DNA from 3 places in the Streptomyces sp. NPDC048295 genome. Region 1 is predicted to be linked to each of the others. Evidence: predicted binding sites of a transcription regulator. Region 1 holds the regulator's gene; each other region holds the start of a gene.

Region 1 (6,936 bases):
TCCCGGGTGGACGTCCAGGCGACCCGGGTTCCGTCGGGCGATATCCGCGGGCCGGTGACAGGCCGGTTGTCGGCACTGACGCGCCAGGCACGGCCGCCGTCCAGCGGCGCCAGCCAGACATCGTCCTCGGCGGTGAAGGCGATCGAATCGCCCTGGACATGGGGGTATCGGAGGTAGGCAGGCTGTGTCACACCGATCACCCTAGGCCGCGGCCATGCTCTGCGTAACCGGGTTGGCCGGAGTACGACGGGCCGCCGGGCGCCCGCCGGACTCACTTGCCCAGGGGCGCTTCGGTCACCGTCACGGTCACGGTGACCGTCGGCCGGAAGCCCGCACCGCCCGCGGCCGGCCGCGGGTTCACCACGGCGGTCGAGGGGGCGGCGTCGCAGTCGCCGAGGACATCCGCCCGGAAGACGGACCTCCCGCCCGCCCTCGCGGTCAGGTCGCCGCGCACACACCGCCCGTTGAGCTCCTGGGTGACCTTGCCGGTGAGCGTGATGGCCTCGCCGCTCCCGGTCTTGCCGGTGCAGTCGACGTCCGCGATCCGGCGCGCGGAGGCGGCGGGCGAGGCGGCCCCGATCCCGAACCCCTCCCCGTCGACTCCGGCGGTGCAGCTCAGCCACCGCACATCGACCCCGTTGCGCTCCAGTGCGCCGGTGCCGACCTGATCGGTGGTCACGGCGATGGACGCGGAGTTCAGCCCGCCCACGGGCTCACAGCCCACAGCACCCGCGACCGCCGCCACCACGAGTGCGGACACGGCCAGAAAGCGCCGTTCTCTTCCCCGGGCCCATGCCCTTGATGTCCCCATACGGGCACCTTCCCACCGTTCGCCCGTGAAGCGGTAGACGGCTTGCGGCCGGAACCGCGAGCGACTCCGGCGCACGCGACGGGGCGCACAGCGGGCGCACAGGTCCCGGGACCAGAGCCCGGGACCAGAGCCCGGGACCAGGACTCGGCACTCGGCACTCGGCACTCAGCGCTCGGCACTCGGCACTCGGCACTCAGCGCTCGGCGCTCGGCGCTCAGGACAGGGCTCACGACCAGCGGCCGGTGCGCCCCAGCAGCAGTGCTGTCGCCGCCGTGCCCGCCGTCGAGGTACGCAGGACGCTCGCCCCGAGCCGGCAGGTCCGGGCGCCCGCCGCGGCGAAGACCGTCAGCTCCTGGGGCGACACACCGCCCTCGGGACCCACGACGAGCACGATCTCGCCCCGGTCGGGGAGCCGGACGGCGGCCAGCGGCTCGCTGTCGTGCCCCCGGTCCTCGTGCAGCACGGCGGCGAAGTCCGCCGCGGCCAGCAGCGCCGCGACCTGCTTGGTCGTCATCGCGTCGGCGACCTCGGGGAAGCGCACCCGGCGGGACTGCTTCCCCGCCTCGCGGGCGGTGCTGCGCCATTTGGCGAGGGACTTGAGGCCGCGGTCGCCCTTCCACTGCGTGATGCAGCGTGCCGCCTGCCAGGGCACGATCGCGTCGACGCCGGTCTCCGTCATCGTCTCCACGGCGACCTCGCCCCGGTCGCCCTTGGGCAGCGCCTGGACGACGGTGATGCGGGGAGCGGGCCGGGGCTCCTCCCGGATCTCGTTCAGCTCGGTGACGACGAGCCGGTCCTTGCCCTCGGCGGCCAGGACGACGCCCTCCGTCCAGTGGCCGTGCCCGTCGGTGAGCACGACCTCCTCGCCGGCGCGCAGCCGCTTCACCGACACGGCGTGCCGGCCCTCGGGCCCCTCCAGGACGAACTCGGGCCCGCCGGGGACCTGTTCGACGACGAAGACCGGTGCGGTCACTGCGTACTCCCTGTGCTCACTGCCGTCCGTGCGGCGTCCAGTTCTTCGGCGAGCAGCCGGACCAGCCGGCCCGCGGGCAGCTCGCGTGCCATCCGGTGTCCCTGGCCCGCCCACAGCGCCATGCCCTGCGCGTCCCCGGCCTTCGCCGCGGCCTTGCGCAGCCCGGCGGTCAGATAGTGGACCTGCGGATAGGCGGCGGGGGCGTACGGTCCGTGCTCGCGCATGAACCGGTTGACCAGGCCCCGGGCCGGGCGGCCGGAGAACGCCCGGGTCAGCTCGGTCCGCACGAACAGCGGGTTGGTCAGCGCCTGCTTGTGCAGCGGGCTCGCCCCCGACTCGGGGCAGACGAGGAACGCCGTACCGAGCTGCGCCGCCTCCGCGCCCGCGGCGAGCACCGCGGCGATCTGGGAGCCGCGCATCAGCCCGCCCGCGGCGACGATCGGAATCTGTACGGTCTCGCGGACCTGGGACACCAGCGAGAGCAGCCCGATCCCGGTGCCGTCGGTCTGCGGGTCGTCGCGGTGGGTGGACTGGTGGCCGCCCGCCTCGATGCCCTGGACGCAGACCGCGTCGGCGCCCGCCCACTGGGCGGCCTGGGCCTCCTCGGGCGTGGTGACCGTCACGACGGTGTACGTGCCGACGCCGGCGAACGCGTCGAGGGTGTCGCGGGTCGGGCAGCCGAAGGTGAACGATACGGCCGGGACCGGGTCCTCCAGGAGGATGGCGAGTTTGGCGTCGTAGTTGTCGTCACCGTCGGAGTCCGTGTCGCCGAGCGGGGTCTCGTACCAGGCGGCCTCGCCCGCGAGCTGGTGCCGGTACACCTCCACGGCGCTCGGGTCGGCGAGTGCCGGCTGCGGCATGAAGAGATTGACGCCGAAGGGCTGACCGGTCAGCCCGCGCAGCTGTTTGATCTCGTTGTACATGCCGTCGGCCGTCTTGTACCCGGCGGCGAGGAAACCGAGCCCGCCCGCCTCGGAGACGGCTGCGGCGAGCTGCGGACCGGACGAGCCGCCCGCCATCGGGGCCTGCACGATCGGATACCGGCAGAGATCGGTCAACGCGGATGACATGACCGCATCGTGTCACGTCCGGCACGGCGCGGGGCGCGCGGGACGGGTCCGCTTTGTACTCAAACGCCGGACGGGCCCGTCGAGCGGGCCCGTCCGGCGTCCGGAACGGGTGCGGCAGACCGGTCAGCGGCCGTTGAAGGCGTCCTTCAGCCGGGAGAACAGTCCCTGCTGGCCGGGCTGGAACTGGCCGGTGGGCCGCTCCTCGCCGCGCATCTTCGCCAGGTCCCGCAGCAGTCGCTCCTGCTCCGGCTCCAGCTTCGTCGGGGTCATCACCTCGACGTGCACGATGAGATCGCCGCGCCCGCCGCCGCGCAGATGCGTGATGCCGCGTCCGTGCAGCGGGACCGACTGGCCGGACTGGGTGCCCGGCCGGATGTCGACCTCCTCCAGGCCGTCGAGCGTCTCCAGCGGCACCTTGGTGCCGAGCGCGCCCGCCGTCATGGGGATGGTGACCGTGCAGTGCAGGTCGTCGCCCCGGCGCTGGAACACCGCGTGCGAGAGCTCGTGGATCTCCACGTACAGATCGCCGGCCGGGCCACCGCCGGGACCGACCTCGCCCTCGCCGGCGAGCTGGATGCGGGTGCCGTTGTCGACACCGGCGGGGATCTTCACGGTGAGCGTGCGCCGCGACCGGATGCGGCCGTCACCGGCGCACTCCGGGCACGGGGTCGGCACGACCGTACCGAAGCCCTGGCACTGCGGGCAGGGCCGCGAGGTCATGACCTGGCCGAGGAAGGACCGGGTGACCTGGGAGACCTCGCCGCGGCCTCGGCACATGTCACAGGTCTGGGCGGAGGTGCCGGGGGCGGCGCCCTCGCCGCTGCACGTGGTGCAGACGACGGCCGTGTCGACCTGGATGTCCTTGGTGGTGCCGAACGCGGCCTCGGCCAGATCGATCTCCAGCCGGATCATGGCGTCCTGGCCGCGCCGGGTGCGCGAACGGGGTCCGCGCTGCGACGACGTACCGAAGAACGCGTCCATGATGTCGGAGAAGTTGCCGAAGCCGCCCTGTCCGAATCCGCCCGCGCCACCGCCGCCGGAGGCGGACAGCGGGTCGCCGCCGAGGTCGTAGACCTGCTTCTTCTGCGGGTCCGACAGCACCTCGTAGGCGGCGTTGATCTCCTTGAACCGCTCCTGGGTCTTCGGATCGGGGTTCACATCCGGGTGCAGCTCGCGGGCGAGCCGACGGAATGCCTTCTTGATCTCGTCCTGGGATGCGTCGCGGCGCACGCCGAGTACGGCGTAGTAGTCCGTGGCCACTTACGACTCCGCCAGGATCTGTCCGACGTAACGTGCCACTGCGCGTACCGCTCCCATCGTTCCGGGGTAGTCCATGCGGGTCGGTCCGACCACGCCGAGTTTGGCGACTGCCTCGTCGCCCGAACCGTAGCCGACCGCGACGACGGACGTGGAGTTGAGCCCCTCGTGGGCGTTCTCGTGCCCGATACGTACGGTCATGCCCGAGTCCTTGGCCTCGCCGAGCAGCTTCAGCAGCACGACCTGCTCCTCCAGTGCCTCCAGCACCGGCCGGATCATCACCGGGAAGTCGTGCCCGAAGCGGGTGAGGTTGGAGGTGCCGCCGATCATCAGCCGCTCCTCCGTCTCCTCGACGAGGGTTTCGAGCAGGGTGGAGAGCACGGTGGACACGGTTCCCCGGTCCTCGCTCTCGAAGGATTCCGGCAGGTCCTGCACCAGCTGCGGGACGTCCGCGAAACGGCGTCCGACGACCCGGCTGTTGAGCCGGGCCCGCAGATCGGCGAGAGAGGTCTCGCCGAACGGGGCGGGACAGTCGATCATGCGCTGTTCGACCCGGCCGGTGTCCGTGATCAGTACGAGCATCAGCCGGGCGGCCGCCAGGGACAGCAGCTCCACGTGCCGCACCGTCGACCGGGTCAGCGAGGGGTACTGCACGATGGCGACCTGCCGGGTCAGCTGCGCGAGCAGCCGTACGGTGCGGCCCACGACGTCGTCGAGGTCGACCGCGCCGTCGAGGAAATTGTGAATGGCACGGCGCTCCGGCGACGAGAGGGGCTTGACCCCCGCGAGCCTGTCGACGAAGAGCCGGTAGCCCTTGTCCGTCGGGATGCGTCCGGCACTGGTGTGGGGCTGGGCGATGAAGCCCTCGTCCTCCAGCACCGCCATGTCGTTGCGCACGGTCGCCGGGGAGACTCCCAGCTTGTGCCGCTCGGTGAGCGCCTTGGAGCCGACGGGCTCCTCCGTGCCGACATAGTCCTGGACGATGGCGCGGAGCACTTCGAGTCTGCGTTCGCTGAGCATCGCGCACACCTCCAGCTGTGTTCCTCGGTGGTTCTCGGGACGTTCCTGTTTCTCTGCCCAGGAATCCGCTTGGCACTCTGTCAACGCGAGTGCCAGCAATCCCCCGGCCAGTGTACGGCGGCCGAGTGGGGACCTAGCAAGGGCGACCGGCCACGCTACCGCGAGACCGTGCAGGTCGTTTGCCGATAGCGTCCCGGTATGGATGCCTCTTGGGAAGAGTTCGGGTGGGAGCGACTCGGTCACGGAGTGGGCCGGCGGCGCCTTCCCGGATGGGACGCGACGGTCGCACTGGTGGCCGGGACGGACGGCGTGCTGCTCTACGACACCGGATCGTCGCTCCGCGAGGGGGCCGAGGTACGGACCCAGGCTCAGGCTCTGCTGGGCCGGAGGGTGACGCATATCGCACTCAGCCACCCCCATTTCGACCATGTCCTGGGCACCGCCGCGTTCTCCGGCGCCGAGGTGTACGGGGCGGTCGGCCTGGCCGAGCTGCTGGAGCGGGAGGCGGCGGAGCTGCACACCTCGGCGGTGCGCCACGGGGTGTCCGAGCACGACGCGGCGGAGGCCGTGGACGCACTGGTGGCGCCGCACCACCAGGTGTGCGGCGAGTGGACGCTCGACCTGGGCGGCGGGCGCGAGGTGGTGCTGGCCGACGTGGGCCCCGCGCACAGCGGCCACGACCTGGTGGCGGTGGTCCCCGGATCTCCCGCGATCGTGCTCTGCGGAGACCTGGTCGAGGAGTCCGGCGAACCGCAGGCGGGCCGGGACGCGTTCCCCGCCCGCTGGCCGGCCGCGCTGGACCGGGTGCTGGCGCTGGGCGGCGAGGACGCGGTGTACGTACCGGGGCACGGGGCGGTGGTGGACGCGGCGTTCGTACGGGACCAGCGCGAACAACTGGCCGTACGCTTCGGCGTGTCGTGACGCGTTGTCGTCCTATCGTCGTCCGATGCGCAGCTACCAGCCGGACCTGACCCCGCCGTGGAAGAAGTCCGCCCCCGTTCCCGAGGTCCCCGCCGAGACCGATCTGGTCGTGGAGGAGGTCTCCACCGGATTCTGCGGCGCGGTGATCCGCTGCGAGAAGACGGCCCAGGGGCCGACGGTGACCCTGGAGGACCGCTTCGGCAAGCACCGGGTCTTCCCGATGGAGCCGCGCGGCTTCCTGCTGGAGGGGCGGGTGGTCACCCTCGTCCGCCCCTCGGCCGCCGCTCCGGTGCGCCCCGCCCGCACGGCCTCGGGTTCGATCGCGGTCCCCGGGGCGCGTGCCCGGGTGGCGCGGGCGGGCCGGATCTATGTGGAGGGCCGGCACGACGCGGAGCTGGTCGAGCGGGTCTGGGGCGACGACCTGCGGATCGAGGGCGTGGTCGTCGAGTACCTGGAGGGCATCGACGACCTCCCGGCCATCGTGCGCGAGTTCTCCCCCGGCCCGGACGCCAGGCTGGGCGTGCTGGTCGACCACCTGGTCCCCGGCTCCAAGGAGTCCCGGATCGCCGACCGGGTGTCGGACGCGGACGTGCTGGTGGTCGGCCACCCCTACATCGATGTGTGGGAGGCGGTGAAGCCGTCCTCCGTGGGCATCACGGGCTGGCCGGCGGTACCGCGCGGCCAGGACTGGAAGACCGGCGTGTGCCGCGCGCTCGGCTGGCCGGAGAACACCGGCGCGGCCTGGCAGCGCATCCTGTCCACGGTCCACTCGTACCGCGACCTGGAACCGTCGCTGCTGGGTTCGGTGGAACACCTGATCGACTTCGTGACGGCGCCGGAATAGGAGCGCGGCCAGGGGCCCTCCGGCCCCTCCGGAGGGGCTC
Region 2 (6,936 bases), on a different contig from region 1:
TCGGCCTCCTCCTCGGCCGGCTTCTCGACGACCAGGGTCTCGGTCGTGAGCAGCAGCGACGCGATGGACGCGGCGTTCTCCAGCGCGGAGCGGGTGACCTTGACCGGGTCGATGACGCCGGCCTTCACCAGGTCGCCGTACTCGCCGGTCGCGGCGTTGAAGCCCTGGCCCTTGTCGAGCTCGGAGACCTTCGAGGTGATGACGTAGCCCTCGAGGCCGGCGTTCTCGGCGATCCAGCGCAGCGGCTCGACGGCGGCGCGGCGCACGACCGCGACACCGGTGGCCTCGTCGCCGGTCTTGTCGAGGTTGCCCTCCAGGACCTTGACGGCGTGGACCAGAGCGGAGCCACCACCGGAGACGATGCCCTCCTCGACCGCGGCGCGGGTCGCGGAGATGGCGTCCTCCAGACGGTGCTTCTTCTCCTTGAGCTCCACCTCGGTGGCGGCACCGACACGGATCACGCACACGCCGCCGGCCAGCTTCGCGAGGCGCTCCTGGAGCTTCTCGCGGTCCCAGTCGGAGTCGGTGGCGTCGATCTCGGCCTTGATCTGGTTGACCCGGCCCTTGACGTCGCCGGGCTCGCCGCCGCCGTCCACGATCGTCGTGTCGTCCTTGGAGACGGTGACGCGGCGGGCGGTGCCCAGCACGTCCAGACCGGCCTGGTCGAGCTTGAGGCCGACCTCCTCGGCGATGACGGTCGCACCGGTGAGGGTGGCGATGTCGCCGAGCATGGCCTTGCGGCGGTCACCGAAGCCCGGGGCCTTCACCGCGACGGCGTTGAAGGTGCCACGGATCTTGTTGACGACGAGGGTCGACAGCGCCTCGCCCTCGACGTCCTCGGCGATGATCAGCAGCGGCTTGGAGCCACCGGCCTGGATGACCTTCTCCAGCAGCGGGAGCAGCTCCTGGATCGAGCCGATCTTGCCCTGGTGGATCAGGATGTACGGGTCGTCGAGGACGGCCTCCATACGCTCCTGGTCGGTCACCATGTACGGGGACAGGTAGCCCTTGTCGAAGGCCATGCCCTCGGTGAAGTCGAGGTCCAGACCGAAGGTGTTGGACTCCTCGACGGTGATGACACCGTCCTTGCCGACCTTGTCCATCGCGTCCGCGATGAGCTCGCCGACCTGCGGGTCCTGCGCGGAGAGCGCGGCCACGGCGGCGATGTCGGTCTTGTCGTCGATCGGCCGGGCGGTCGCGAGGAGCTCCTCGGACACGGCCTTGACCGCGGCGTCGATGCCCTTCTTCAGGGCGGCCGGGGAGGCACCGGCGGCGACGTTGCGCAGGCCCTCGCGGACGAGCGCCTGGGCGAGCACGGTGGCGGTGGTCGTACCGTCACCCGCGACGTCGTTGGTCTTGGTCGCCACCTCCTTCACCAGCTGGGCACCGAGGTTCTCGTACGGGTCGTCGAGCTCGACCTCGCGCGCGATGGTGACACCGTCGTTGGTGATGGTGGGAGCGCCGAACTTCTTGTCGATGACGACGTTGCGGCCCTTGGGGCCGATCGTCACCTTGACCGTGTCGGCAAGCTTGTTGACGCCGCGCTCAAGGGCGCGACGGGCGTCCTCGTCGAACTTCAGGATCTTCGCCATGGGAGCTGAGCTTTCCTCTCGAACGAACTGCGCCCCCGACCACCCGGCTGGTTATTCGCGGGGGCCAGGGGCGCAGAACAGAAGCAAACGTGGGTGAATTACTTCTCGATGATCGCGAGCACGTCGCGAGCCGAGAGGACGAGGTACTCCTCGCCGTTGTACTTCACCTCGGTGCCGCCGTACTTGCTGTACAGCACGACGTCGCCGGTCTTGACGTCGAGCGGAAGGCGCTCGCCGTTCTCGAAGCGGCCCGGGCCCACGGCCAGGACGACGCCCTCCTGGGGCTTCTCCTTGGCGGTGTCCGGAATGACCAGGCCGGAGGCCGTGGTCTGCTCGGCGTCGAGCGGCTGGACCACAATGCGGTCCTCGAGCGGCTTGATCGCAACCTTGGAGCTGGCGGTCGACACGATCCGGTCTCCCCCTTCGGAGATCTCACGGGGTAACAGTCTTGGGGTGGCGACCAGGTCGATCCGTCGTCGCGGGTGCCGGACCTGCCAGTCGCGCAGTACTGCTGGCACTCTCCAGTGGTGAGTGCCAGCACCGAGACTATGACCGCGATTAGCACTCGGTCAAGCGGAGTGCCAATTCGAGCGATCGTGGCGTCGCCGGCGGGCGGCTCCGACGGCCCTGGAGGCGACGACCGGGGCACGGTCCGGACAACAGTCCGGACAACATGAGGACAACGTACGGACGGACCGGTCCGTTCCGTACGACCGTGTGGACATGACCCGCCCTTCCCCCTCCCCACGGCCGGACCAGCGGTCCGGGCCGCGGCCGTACGCGTCGCGCGCCGTGAACGGCTGCCTCGATGTGGTGCTCGGACTGCTGATGGTCCTTCTGGAGGCACTGATCTGTGCGGTCGCCGCCCTCCAACTGGCCCTTTCGCGCACGGAACCCGGCGGCACGAAGGCGGCAGGCCCACCGCCGATGGACTGGACACCCGTCCTCGTCTTCGGCGCGATCGCCGCGGTGACCTGTCTGTTCGGCGTCGTGCTGATCCGCAGCAACTGGCCCTGGGCGGGAGTGATCCAGCTGCTGGCGGCGCTGGTGCTGTGCATGGTGACGGTGCAGGCCGGGCACGGGGACTACCGCCGCTCGCACCCGGCGCCCGCGCCCGCCCCCTCGGACGATCCGGGCCGGACCGGCCACCAGTGCCTCAGCGGCGGCGACAGCCGCGAGTGCCGGGACTCCGGCGGCTGACGGCAGGAGATCACGACCGTCGACCCCGGCTCGCCGTGATCGCCGCGGGCCGACGGACCCGCCGCAGGCGTGGGCGACGGATGGTGCACCCGCTGTGCGGCCTTGCGGCCCAGCCGTTCGATCGGGTCCACCGACTGGGCGCAGCCGGTGGCGGCCACCAGCGCACCGGCCACCAGCAGTCCGGCCAGCAGCCGGTGCGCGCCCCTCATACGTAGTCCTCCAGGCGGGCCACGGCGTAGCCCCGGTCCGTGACGGTCTTCATGACCGCCCGGACCAGGTCGGCCATGCTGCCGCCCCATTCCGCGCGGCCCCGGAAGTGCGTGAGGATGATGTCGCCGGGGTGCAGGTCCTGGTCCCCCTCGCGCCACTCCATGTGGTCCGGGAACGCCTCGGCGTTCCAGAGGGGCACGGCCTTGATCCCGCAGGACTTCGCGATGCGGAGCGTGTCCCCGTTGTAGTTGCCGTACGGCGGGCGGAAGAGCCTGGGCCGCTTCCCGAACTGCTTCTCGATGATCTCCTGCTGGCCGCAGATCTCGCGCTTCTGCCCGGCGTACGAGAGGCCGGGCAGATAGGGGTGGTTGAGCGTGTGGTTGTTGAGGGTGACGCCCAGCCGCTGCGCCTCGCCGAAGTACCCGTAGTTGTCGCTCACCTCGTAGTCGCTGAGGAACGCGCTGTACGGGATGTCCAGTTCGTCCATCATCTGCAAGAGCTCGGGGTCCTTCTCGGAGCCGTCGTCCATCGTCAGGAAGACGACGCGGTCCTTGGTCGGGACGGTGGTGAAGACCGGCGGCAGCGAGTCGTCGCCACCCTTCACCTCGAAGCCCTCGCGGGTGGTGATGCGCGGCTTCACGGCGGGCGGCCGCGGGGCGATCAGCGGCGGCTTCCCCAGCCCCCACTTCTTGGCGAGTGCCGCCCGCACGGCCGGGCTGAACTTCGCGTTCTCATGGGCGCCGGGCGCGCGGTCCTGGCCGGCGAGCCGGCCGGGGCCGCCCGGATGCCCGGCGGCGGGGTCCGGGGCGGGGTCCCCGCCCGGGTGCCCGGCGGCCGGCCGGTCCCGGTGCTCGGTGTCGCCCGGCTGCCCGCCGGACCCGGAGGCGCAGCCGGAGCCGGCCGCGGCGACCAGGAGCGCGACCAGGACGGCGCAGGCGGGCCGGCGCCCGCCGGGGCGCCGCCTCCGCCCGGAATCGGGCGTGGCCGATCCGCTCCGTTTCATGGTCATTTTTTCCTTTTGTCGCACAAGTTGCATGGCGTCGCATCCTGCCAGTACGTGACCGGCCCGCCGGCCCGACACCGCCGCCGGGCCCGCCGGTCTACCCGGCTGGCTCACAATGGGGCGGGTGAACGCTTTCGCCCCGAACGACCCGTCCGCCGACGACCGGTCCGACGCCCCCGCCCCTTCCCCGGGCTCCCGGCCCGGATCGAGCGGGGGAGACCCCCTCGCCGCCTTCCTGGCCCTGCGCACTCCCGAAGGCACCGCGCTCCTGGACGAGCTGCGGTCGTACGACCCCGCCCAGGAACTCGCCACCGCCACCCGGCTGCGCCGCACCCACCCGGCCGCCCTGGTGTCGGCGGCGCTGGGGCAGGCGCGGCTGCGGCAGCGGGCGGTGGCGAAGTTCGGCGCCGAGGACGCGTACCGGATGTTCTTCACGCCCAACGGCGTCGAGCAGGCGACCCGTACGTCGGTGGCCGCCCATCGCGCGCGGCGGTTCGCCGGGACGGGTGCGGTGCGCTCGGTCGCCGACCTCTGCTGCGGGATCGGCGGCGACGCGATCGCGCTCGCGCGGGCGGGCATCTCGGTGCTCGCCGTGGACCGCGACCCGCTGACGGCCGAGGTCGCCCGCGCCAACGCCGCCGCGCTCGGGCTGGACGGGCTGATCGAGGTGCGGTGCGCCGATGTCGCCGAGATCGACACCACGCCGTACGACGCGGTCTTCGTCGACCCGGCCCGGCGCGGCGGCAGGGGCAGGATCTTCGACCCCGAGGCGTACTCGCCGCCGCTCTCCTGGGCGACCGCCGCCGCGCTCGCGGCCCCCCGCGCCGCGCTGAAGATCGCTCCGGGCATCCCGCACGAGGCGATCCCGGCGCAGGCGGAGGCCGAATGGATCTCGGACGGCGGGGACGTGAAGGAGGCGGTGCTCTGGTTCGGCGAGGGCTTCGCGGCCGGTTCGTACCGCGCCACCGTGCTCCCCGCCGGGGCCACGCTGTGGTCCGGGGCCCCGCTGCCCGCCCCGCCCGTCGGTCCGGTCGGCAGCTATCTGTACGAGCCGGACGGCGCCGTCATCCGCGCCCATCTGGTCGCCGACGTCGTCGCGCGGTGCGAGGGCCGGCTGATCGACGAGACCATCGCGTACATCACGAGCGACCGGCCGTACGAGTCCCCGTACACCTCCGGGTACCGGATCACCGACGAGCTGCCCTTCAACATGAAGAAGCTGAAGGCGCTGCTGCGGGAGCGGAAGGTGGGCGTACTGACCGTCAAGAAGCGCGGCTCGGCGGTCGAACCGGAGGAGCTGCGACGCCGGATGAAGCTCCAGGGGCCGAACTCCGCGACGGTCTTCCTGACCCGGGTGGCCGGAGCGCCGACGATGCTGATCGGCCACCCGCTGACCGGCCCGGCCTGAGGCGCCGGGCGGCCGGTCAGGCGAGGTCGGTCAGTTCGTCCGCGTACACCTGCGAGAGCGGCTGGGGGCCCACGTACTGCTGGCAGTTGCACTGCCCGGACTCGAAGCGGACCGGCTTCTTGGACTCGTCCCAGGCCGTCGGCACCTCGACCCGCTCATGGCACTTGCCCTGCTTGTCGTGCTTGGCGAGATGGTGCGTGCAGCCGCAGACCGGCTCCGGCGCCCTGTTCGCCGCTTCGAGGGCCAGCCTCTCCTGCTTGGAGGCCTCCAGCAGTTCCAGCTTGCGGTCGTGCCGATTGCGCAGTGCCGTACGGACGTTGTCGACGGCCCATCCGAAGCCGCCCGTCCAGAAGATGATGAGCACCCACCAGTACCACTCCATGTCGCCCTCCCCCGGCGTGACCCATGTGTCCCGTCAGGATAGTTCCGCGGTCAGCGGTGGGCACCGCCCCCGACGGAGAACAGCGGCTCCGGGGCGGGCGCCCCGGCCAGTACCCGCAGCACCCAGCGCCGGTGGGCGAATGCCTTGACGAGGCCGATGAGTCCGACGATCCAGCCGGTCAGCCCGAGCCCCATGACCAGGACGGCCAGGCCGTAGGCGCTTCCTTCCAGCGTGCCGCCGGCCGGGACCGCGAAGCAGGTGTACAGCCCGGCCGCGCAGAGCGCGAAGGACATCAGCAGCCAGGCGAGCGAGGCGCCCGGCATCCGCAGGGCCGCGTCGCGCGCCGGATCGCGGTCCAGGCCGCCCCAGGCGTCGAGCAGCCGGCGGATCCTGATGTCGCGGCGCAGGCCGACGACGACGAGGACGGCCGCGGGCACCACGCAGCCGACGCCCAGGACGGCGAGGAGCGCACCGATCCCGGCGCTGATGACGTCGTAGGACTCCTCGAAGGTGATCAGCGCCGTGCCCACCAGCAGCCAGCCGAGCGCGCAGAGCGCTCCCCACAGCCACAGCATCGCCAGCCGGCCCGGCGAGAGATGCGCCTTCACCAACATGCCGAGCACCGCGGCCCGGTCGGTCAGCAGGGCCTTCCGGTCGGGCCAGGAACGTATCTCCACGGGCGGTGGCGGCGGCGGCAGTTGAGCGCGGCGAGACATGGGGCAGACCCTATCGACCGCGCGGGCCGGCTCAGTTGTCGCGCACCGGCTCCGGGCCCGGCCCGCGCAGCCCGGCCGGCCCGTGCGGCGGCCGGGACTCAACGGCCGTCGCGGTCCGGATGCCCTGCGCGGTCCAGGAGCATCGCCCGTTCCCGTTCGTTGCGGGTCAGTGCGGCCGCCCGCAGGAACTCCGCCCTGGCCTCCTCCTCGCGCCCCGTCCTGGCGAGCAGATCGCCGCGGACGCTGGGCAGCAGGTGGTAGTCCTTGAGCGCCGGATCGTCCGCCAGCGCGTCGGCCAGGGCGAGACCGGCCTCCGGGCCGTGCGCCATCGAGACCGCCACGGCCCGGTTCAGTTCGACGACCGGGGACGGTGCGATCGCGGCGAGACGGTCGTAGAGGGCGGCGATGGTGGCCCAGTCGGTGTC
Region 3 (6,936 bases), on a different contig from region 1:
GATGCCGTGCAGCAGCTGTTCGGCGATGTCGTCGGGGAGCAGCCGGAAGTAGTCGACGGGCGCCCACGGGGTGTGCGAGAAGTGGCCGATGCGCAGATCGGGGCGGAGCTCGCGGAGCATGCCCGGCACCAGCGCCAGGTGGTAGTCCTGCACCAGCACCGCGGCGCCCTGCTCCGCCTCCTCGGCGAGCGCCTCGGCGAAGGCCCGGTTGTAGGTCTCGAACGACGCCCACTGCCGCCGGAACTCCGCGTCGAAGACCGGCTCCAGCGGTGTCTGGTACAGCATGTGGTGGACGAACCAGAGCACCGAGTTCGCGATGCCGTTGTACGCGTCGGCGTGGACGTCCGCGTCGATGTCGAGCATCCGCACGCCCGGCTCACCGACCCCGCGCCGGACCGCCTCCCGGTCCCCGTCACCGAGCGCGGCGCACACCCACAGCTTGTCGTCGACGGCGCTCAGCCCGGAGACGAGCCCGCCGCCTCCCCGCTTCGCGTCGAGCGATCCGTCCGTCCCCAGGGTGTACGACACCGGGCCGCGGTTGGAGGCGACGAGGACCTGGGCGGAGGGCCGGACAGCGGACTGGGCTTCGTGCTCGGAGACCATGTTGCGGAATCTAGCCCGATCACGAACCGCCCAAACGTGCGAAGTCAGGCCGCGCGGCGTGAAACGTACTCCTCGATCTCGCACATCGGGGGCCGCTCCTCGGTGTCCACGGCATGGGTGCGCGGTACGAAGCCGTTCTCGCCGCGCTCGAACTGGGTGAGCACCGGGCGTACCAGGTGCCCGCGGGACAGCCGCAGCTGCGCGGTCCGGTAGATCGCCGCCGCCATCCGGCCGAGCGCCTGCCCGTCCTGGTGCCGGTGCTTGCGCACCCCCACGTCGACCTGGGCCAGCGCGTCCAGCCCCACGGTGTGCAGCGCGTCGACCAGGAGGCCCAGCTCCACTCCGTAGCCGACGGGGAAGGGCAGCCGTTCGAGCAGGGAGCGGCGTACGGCGTACTCGCCGCCCAGCGGCTGGACGAAACCGGCCAGCCGCGGCCAGTGCAGATTGAGCAGCGGACGGGCCACCAGCTCGGTCACGCGACCGCCCTGGCCCGCTGTCCTGCCGGAGTCGGGCCCATCGGGATCGGTGCCGAACGGGCGGTCGTACATCGCCTTCACGAACTGCACGTCCGGGTCGGTCAGCAGCGGGCCGACGATGCCGGAGACGAAGTCCGCCGAGAAGTCCTTCAGGTCGGCGTCGACGAAGCACACGATGTCACCGCCGGTGACCAGGAGCGACCGCCACAGCACCTCGCCCTTGCCGGGCACGGCCGGTATCCGGGGGAGTATCGCGTCACGGTGCACCACCCGGGCGCCGGCCTCCCGGGCGACCCTCGCGGTGGCGTCGGTGGAACCGGAATCGATCACCACCAGCTCGTCGACCAGCCGGACCTTCTCCATCAGCTCGCGCCGGATCGTCGCGACGATCTCGCCGACCGTCGCCTCCTCGTTCAGTGCGGGCAGCACGACGCTGACGCTCCCGCGACCCGCTTCCCGGGCCGCGGCCCGGGCGGCCAGGAGGCGGTCCATCGGGCGGTCGGCGGCCGACCAGGAACGCCTGGCCAGCCAGCATTCGACCTCTTCCAGCACGGTCGATACTCCCCTGTATGTGATCCATCTCGCGGTTCGGACGACTATCTCAACAGTCCGGTGCTTCGGTTACAGTCTTGAACAACGCGGACGACCATCGCATGCCGGGGTCCGTCCGCCGATAAATGCCCGGATCGAAGATCCGGTGCCACAGCGCTCATCCAGAGGGACTGAGGGAACGGCCCGTTGAAGTCCCGGCAACCCCCCCACCGACCGTGAGGTCCGGTGAGGAAGGTGCCAATTCCGTCTCGTGGCGAAACGCGCCACGGGGAAGATGAGGAGAAAGGGCCTCGCCATCATGGCTGCGCAGACCGTTGCAGTAAGCACCAATTCTTCCGTCGACGCCGAAGCCGTCGACCTCGGTCCCGCCTCGGGCCTTTCCTGCCGCGAGTGCGGTGAGCGTTTCGAACTCGGCCCCATTTTCGCCTGCGCGTCCTGTTTCGGGCCGCTCGAAGTCGCGTACGACCTGCCGAGCGGCTCCCCCGAAGAGCTGAAGAAGCGCATCGAGGCCGGCCCGGCCAACATCTGGCGCTACGCCCCGCTGCTGCCGGTCCCCGCCGATGTCGCCGAGAAGCCGAACCTGAACCCCGGCTGGACCAAGCTCGTCCAGGCCGACAACCTCGCCCGTGAGCTCGGCGTCGAGCAGGGCAAGCTGTTCGTCAAGGACGACTCCGGCAACCCCACGCACTCCTTCAAGGACCGCGTCGTCGCCCAGGCCATCGAGGCCGCCCGCGCCTTCGGCTTCACCACCCTCTCCTGCTCCTCCACCGGCAACCTCGCCGGCGCCGTGGGCGCCGCCGCAGCCCGCGCCGGTTTCCGCTCCTGCGTGTTCATCCCGCACGACCTGGAGCAGGGCAAGGTCGTCATGGCCGCGGTGTACGGCGGTGAGCTGGTCGGCATCGAGGGCAACTACGACGACGTCAACCGCTTCTGCTCCGAGCTCATCGGCGACCCGCTCGGCGAGGGCTGGGGCTTCGTCAACGTCAACCTGCGCCCGTACTACGGCGAGGGCTCCAAGACCCTTGCGTACGAGATCTGCGAGCAGCTCGGCTGGCGGCTCCCGGACCAGCTGGTCATCCCGATCGCCTCCGGCTCGCAGTTCACCAAGATCGACAAGGGCCTCCAGGAGCTGATCAAGCTCGGCCTCGTCGAGGACAAGCCGTACAAGCTCTTCGGCGCCCAGGCCGAGGGCTGCTCGCCGGTCTCGGTCGCCTACAAGGGCGGGCACGACGTCGTCCGGCCGCAGAAGCCGAACACGATCGCCAAGTCCCTCGCCATCGGCAACCCGGCCGACGGCCCGTACGTCCTGGACATCGCCCGCCGCACCGGCGGCGCCGTGGAGGACGTGAACGACGAGCAGGTCGTCGACGCGATCAAGCTGCTGGCGCGCACCGAGGGCATCTTCGCCGAGACGGCGGGCGGTGTGACGGTCGGCGTGACGAAGAAGCTCATCGAGGCCGGTCTGATCGACCCGTCGCTGACCACCGTCGTACTCAACACGGGTGACGGCCTCAAGACCCTCGACGCGGTGGCCGACACCTCTCAGGCGACCGCGACGATCCGTCCGAGCCTGGACGCGTTCCGCGCCGCCGGCCTCGCCACCAGCTGATCACCCGAGACTTCAGGAAGGGCACCCACCATGAGCGTCAAGGTCCGCATCCCCACCATCCTCCGCACCTACACGGGCGGCCAGGCCGAGGTCCCGGCCGAGGGCTCGACCCTCTCCCAGGTCATCGAGTCCCTGGAGCAGAACCACCCGGGCATCGCCGCCCGCGTCCTGGACGACCAGGGCAAGCTGCGCCGCTTCGTGAACGTGTACGTCAACGACGACGACGTGCGCTTCGAGGGCGGTCTGGAGACGGCCACGCCGGACGGCGCCGGCATCTCGATCATCCCGGCCGTGGCCGGCGGCTGCTGACGCCCCGTCCGACCGCACCGCGTTATCGAATTGCCCCCTCCGCTTCAATCGCGGAGGGGGCAATTCTGCATGGTTGAGCGGGGTAGAGTGTGGGAAGTCCCCCCAGCTGCCCGTGCCGCCCGCATACGAGAATGCGCCCGGCCACGACAAGATGCAGCCAAAGTGCGCGATCCGCTTGAGGCATAAGTCGCCTTTGCCCGGCCCGACTTGCCCAGGATTCATATGAATTCCTCATATCCGGGCGTTCGGTTCTGCCGAGAATTCTCGTCCGATTGACCTGTTGCAGAGGGCAGTTGGGCAGATACATTCAGCCGCGGTCGACGCGTTCCGGCGCACACACCCTCTCCTGTCGGAGGGTGAGTTCTGACCCGGGTCCGCGAAGTGCGGTCCTGCGCAAGGGCCAGTAATAGGGGAGTTAGGCATGGCTCAGGGCACCGTCAAGTGGTTCAACGCGGAGAAGGGGTACGGCTTCATCGCGGTCGACGGTGGTGCGGATGTTTTCGTCCACTACAGCGCGATCCAGATGGACGGGTACCGCACCCTCGAAGAGGGTCAGCGAGTTGAATTCGAGATCTCGCAGGGCCAGAAGGGGCCGCAGGCAGACATGGTCAAGCTCGCCGTCGGCTGAGTTCGAGCGGTCGGCCAACCACACCACTCACGCATTGCACTCACGCACTGCACTCACGCACTGAGGGCCCGTACCCCGGGGGTACGGGCCCTCAGTGCGTCTCGCGCGTGCCCCGCCCGCGCTCCCGCGCGCCCCGGCGCGGTGTCCACATCGCGAGGGGGACGCTTGCACTCTCGGGGGTCGAGTGCTAATCATTGGCGTTAGCACTCTCCAGGTGAGAGTGACAGAACTTGGACCGGGCCGGTGAGGCCCGCAGGTCGGTGGGGCAAGGAACCACCGGTCACGCAGGCCGTCCGTCGCGGGCGCCACTCGGTCCGGAGAAATCCACCCCTGTCCGGGAGGACCACTTCACATGGCCAAGATCATCGCGTTCGACGAGGAGGCCCGGCGCGGTCTCGAGCGCGGCATGAACCAGCTCGCCGACGCCGTCAAGGTCACCCTTGGCCCCAAGGGTCGCAACGTCGTCCTTGAGAAGAAGTGGGGCGCCCCCACGATCACCAACGATGGTGTTTCCATCGCCAAGGAGATCGAGCTGGAGGACCCGTACGAGAAGATCGGTGCGGAGCTGGTCAAGGAGGTCGCCAAGAAGACGGACGACGTCGCCGGCGACGGTACGACCACCGCCACCGTTCTCGCCCAGGCTCTCGTCCGCGAGGGCCTGCGCAACGTCGCCGCGGGTGCCAACCCGATGGCTCTCAAGCGGGGCATCGAGAAGGCCGTCGAGGCCGTCTCCGCCGCCCTCCTGGAGCAGGCCAAGGACGTGGAGACCAAGGAGCAGATCGCTTCGACGGCCTCCATCTCCGCCGCCGACACCCAGATCGGCGAGCTCATCGCCGAGGCCATGGACAAGGTCGGCAAGGAAGGCGTCATCACCGTCGAGGAGTCCCAGACCTTCGGTCTGGAGCTGGAGCTCACCGAGGGTATGCGCTTCGACAAGGGCTACATCTCGGCGTACTTCGCCACCGACATGGAGCGCATGGAGTCGTCCCTCGACGACCCGTACATCCTGATCGTCAACTCCAAGGTCAGCAACGTGAAGGACCTCCTTCCGCTGCTGGAGAAGGTCATGCAGTCCGGCAAGCCGCTGCTGATCATCGCCGAGGACGTCGAGGGCGAGGCCCTGTCGACCCTGGTCGTCAACAAGATCCGTGGCACCTTCAAGTCCGTCGCCGTCAAGGCCCCGGGCTTCGGTGACCGCCGCAAGGCCATGCTCGGCGACATCGCCATCCTCACCGGTGGCACCGTCATCTCCGAGGAGGTCGGCCTCAAGCTGGAGAACGCCGGTCTCGACCTGCTCGGCCGCGCCCGCAAGGTCGTCATCACCAAGGACGAGACGACGATCGTCGACGGTGCCGGTGACAGCGACCAGGTCCAGGGCCGCGTCAACCAGATCCGCGCCGAGATCGAGAACTCCGACTCGGACTACGACCGCGAGAAGCTCCAGGAGCGCCTCGCGAAGCTGGCCGGCGGCGTGGCCGTCATCAAGGCCGGTGCCGCGACCGAGGTCGAGCTCAAGGAGCGCAAGCACCGCATCGAGGACGCGGTGCGCAACGCCAAGGCCGCCGTCGAGGAGGGCATCGTCGCCGGTGGTGGCGTGGCTCTGCTCCAGGCCTCGGCCGTCTTCGAGAAGCTGGAGCTCTCGGGTGACGAGGCGACCGGCGCCAACGCCGTCAAGCTGGCGCTGGAGGCCCCGCTCAAGCAGATCGCCGTCAACGGTGGTCTCGAGGGCGGCGTCGTCGTCGAGAAGGTGCGCAACCTGGCCGTCGGCCACGGTCTGAACGCCGCGACCGGCGAGTACGTCGACATGATCGCCGAGGGCATCCTCGACCCGGCGAAGGTCACGCGCTCCGCCCTGCAGAACGCCGCGTCCATCGCCGCGCTCTTCCTCACCACCGAGGCCGTCATCGCCGACAAGCCGGAGAAGGCCGCCGCGGCCGCTCCGGGCGGCATGCCGGGCGGTGACATGGACTTCTGATCCTGACGGATCGGCAGTTCCTGTACAGCTTTGCCGCGTCGGCCCCCTGGACCAGCTGGTCCAGGGGGCCGACGTCCTGCTGTGCGGACACCCTCTCCGGGAAGCGCTCCGAGGGCCCGTCCAGCAGCCGGCCGTCGTGCCCGAGGCTGCGGTTACGGCTGCGGTGGTGCGGGACGGCTGTCGCTTCGGGGCTCCCCGGTACGAGGGGGCGGGGAGCCGGGCGGCACGCCTACGGCAGGCGGTCGAGCAGCCAGGTGCAGAGTTCCTCCGTGACAAGGGTGTGTCCCTCGTTGCGGGAAGCGAGCTTGAACTCGTCGAGCCCGCTGTCCTCCGCCGGGAGCGAGGAGATGTCCGCGTACAGCTCCTCGTCCGTGTCCGGATCGCGGATGTCGACCGCGCTGACCGCCGGCACGAAGCAGTGCGACCGGATGCGTACGTCGGCCTTGAAGCCGAGGAACGGGTTCAGGGAGTTGAAGGCGTCGGCGAGGATGCCGAAGCCCTCCAGCGAGCCGCCGGGTGCGCCGTCGATCGACGGGAGCCCGTTCGTACGGACCTCGTTGGTCTTCAGCGTCACCACCCGCAGCGTCGCGGAGAGTTCGTCGCGGCCCGGTACCTGGGTGTAGAGCTTGGTCCCCAGGATCGACAGGCCCTTGCCCTCCAGGGCCAGTTCGCCCGCCCGCACATCGGTGCCGGTGCCGTCGGCCACGCCGTTGGCGACGCCGATCCGGCGGGGCCGCTGCGGCCACTCGCCGACGGCCGCCATCTCGGACAGGAAAGCGGCGCG

Evidence for each region. The regulator HrcA, encoded in region 1, represses chaperone genes, less so after heat shock. The targets are predictions, from matches to a motif close to TTNGCACTCNGNNNNNCNGAGTGCNAA.
Region 2: a site for HrcA is predicted at 2,151-2,177, ahead of groES (co-chaperone GroES). Genes of this name have one in related genera too.
Region 3: a site for HrcA is predicted at 4,342-4,368, ahead of groL (chaperonin GroEL). Genes of this name have one in related genera too.

What each region holds. Positions count from the first base shown of each region.
Region 1 covers NZ_JBEZLL010000008.1:100,228-107,163, forward strand. Annotated here, with positions in the region: gene AB0D53_RS14300 (S41 family peptidase) at 1-191, opposite strand, end outside; gene AB0D53_RS14305 (hypothetical protein) at 272-760, opposite strand; gene AB0D53_RS14310 (16S rRNA (uracil(1498)-N(3))-methyltransferase) at 1,038-1,784, opposite strand; gene AB0D53_RS14315 (nitronate monooxygenase) at 1,781-2,854, opposite strand; gene dnaJ (molecular chaperone DnaJ) at 2,978-4,114, opposite strand; gene hrcA (heat-inducible transcriptional repressor HrcA) at 4,115-5,131, opposite strand; gene AB0D53_RS14330 (MBL fold metallo-hydrolase) at 5,330-6,052, shown strand; gene AB0D53_RS14335 (DUF3097 domain-containing protein) at 6,078-6,896, shown strand.
Region 2 covers NZ_JBEZLL010000003.1:350,257-357,192, reverse strand. Annotated here, with positions in the region: gene groL (chaperonin GroEL) at 1-1,592, opposite strand, end outside; gene groES (co-chaperone GroES) at 1,691-1,999, opposite strand; gene AB0D53_RS06275 (DUF6234 family protein) at 2,316-2,792, shown strand; gene AB0D53_RS06270 (polysaccharide deacetylase family protein) at 2,998-4,005, opposite strand; gene AB0D53_RS06265 (class I SAM-dependent methyltransferase) at 4,121-5,413, shown strand; gene AB0D53_RS06260 (hypothetical protein) at 5,430-5,795, opposite strand; gene AB0D53_RS06255 (hypothetical protein) at 5,846-6,511, opposite strand; gene AB0D53_RS06250 (sigma-70 family RNA polymerase sigma factor) at 6,610-6,936, opposite strand, start outside.
Region 3 covers NZ_JBEZLL010000017.1:166,385-173,320, forward strand. Annotated here, with positions in the region: gene AB0D53_RS24940 (trehalose-6-phosphate synthase) at 1-603, opposite strand, end outside; gene AB0D53_RS24945 (glucosyl-3-phosphoglycerate synthase) at 648-1,631, opposite strand; SAM riboswitch class I at 1,786-1,912, shown strand; gene thrC (threonine synthase) at 1,930-3,240, shown strand; gene AB0D53_RS24955 (MoaD/ThiS family protein) at 3,271-3,549, shown strand; gene AB0D53_RS24960 (cold-shock protein) at 3,971-4,177, shown strand; gene groL (chaperonin GroEL) at 4,530-6,152, shown strand; gene AB0D53_RS24970 (hypothetical protein) at 6,382-6,936, opposite strand, start outside.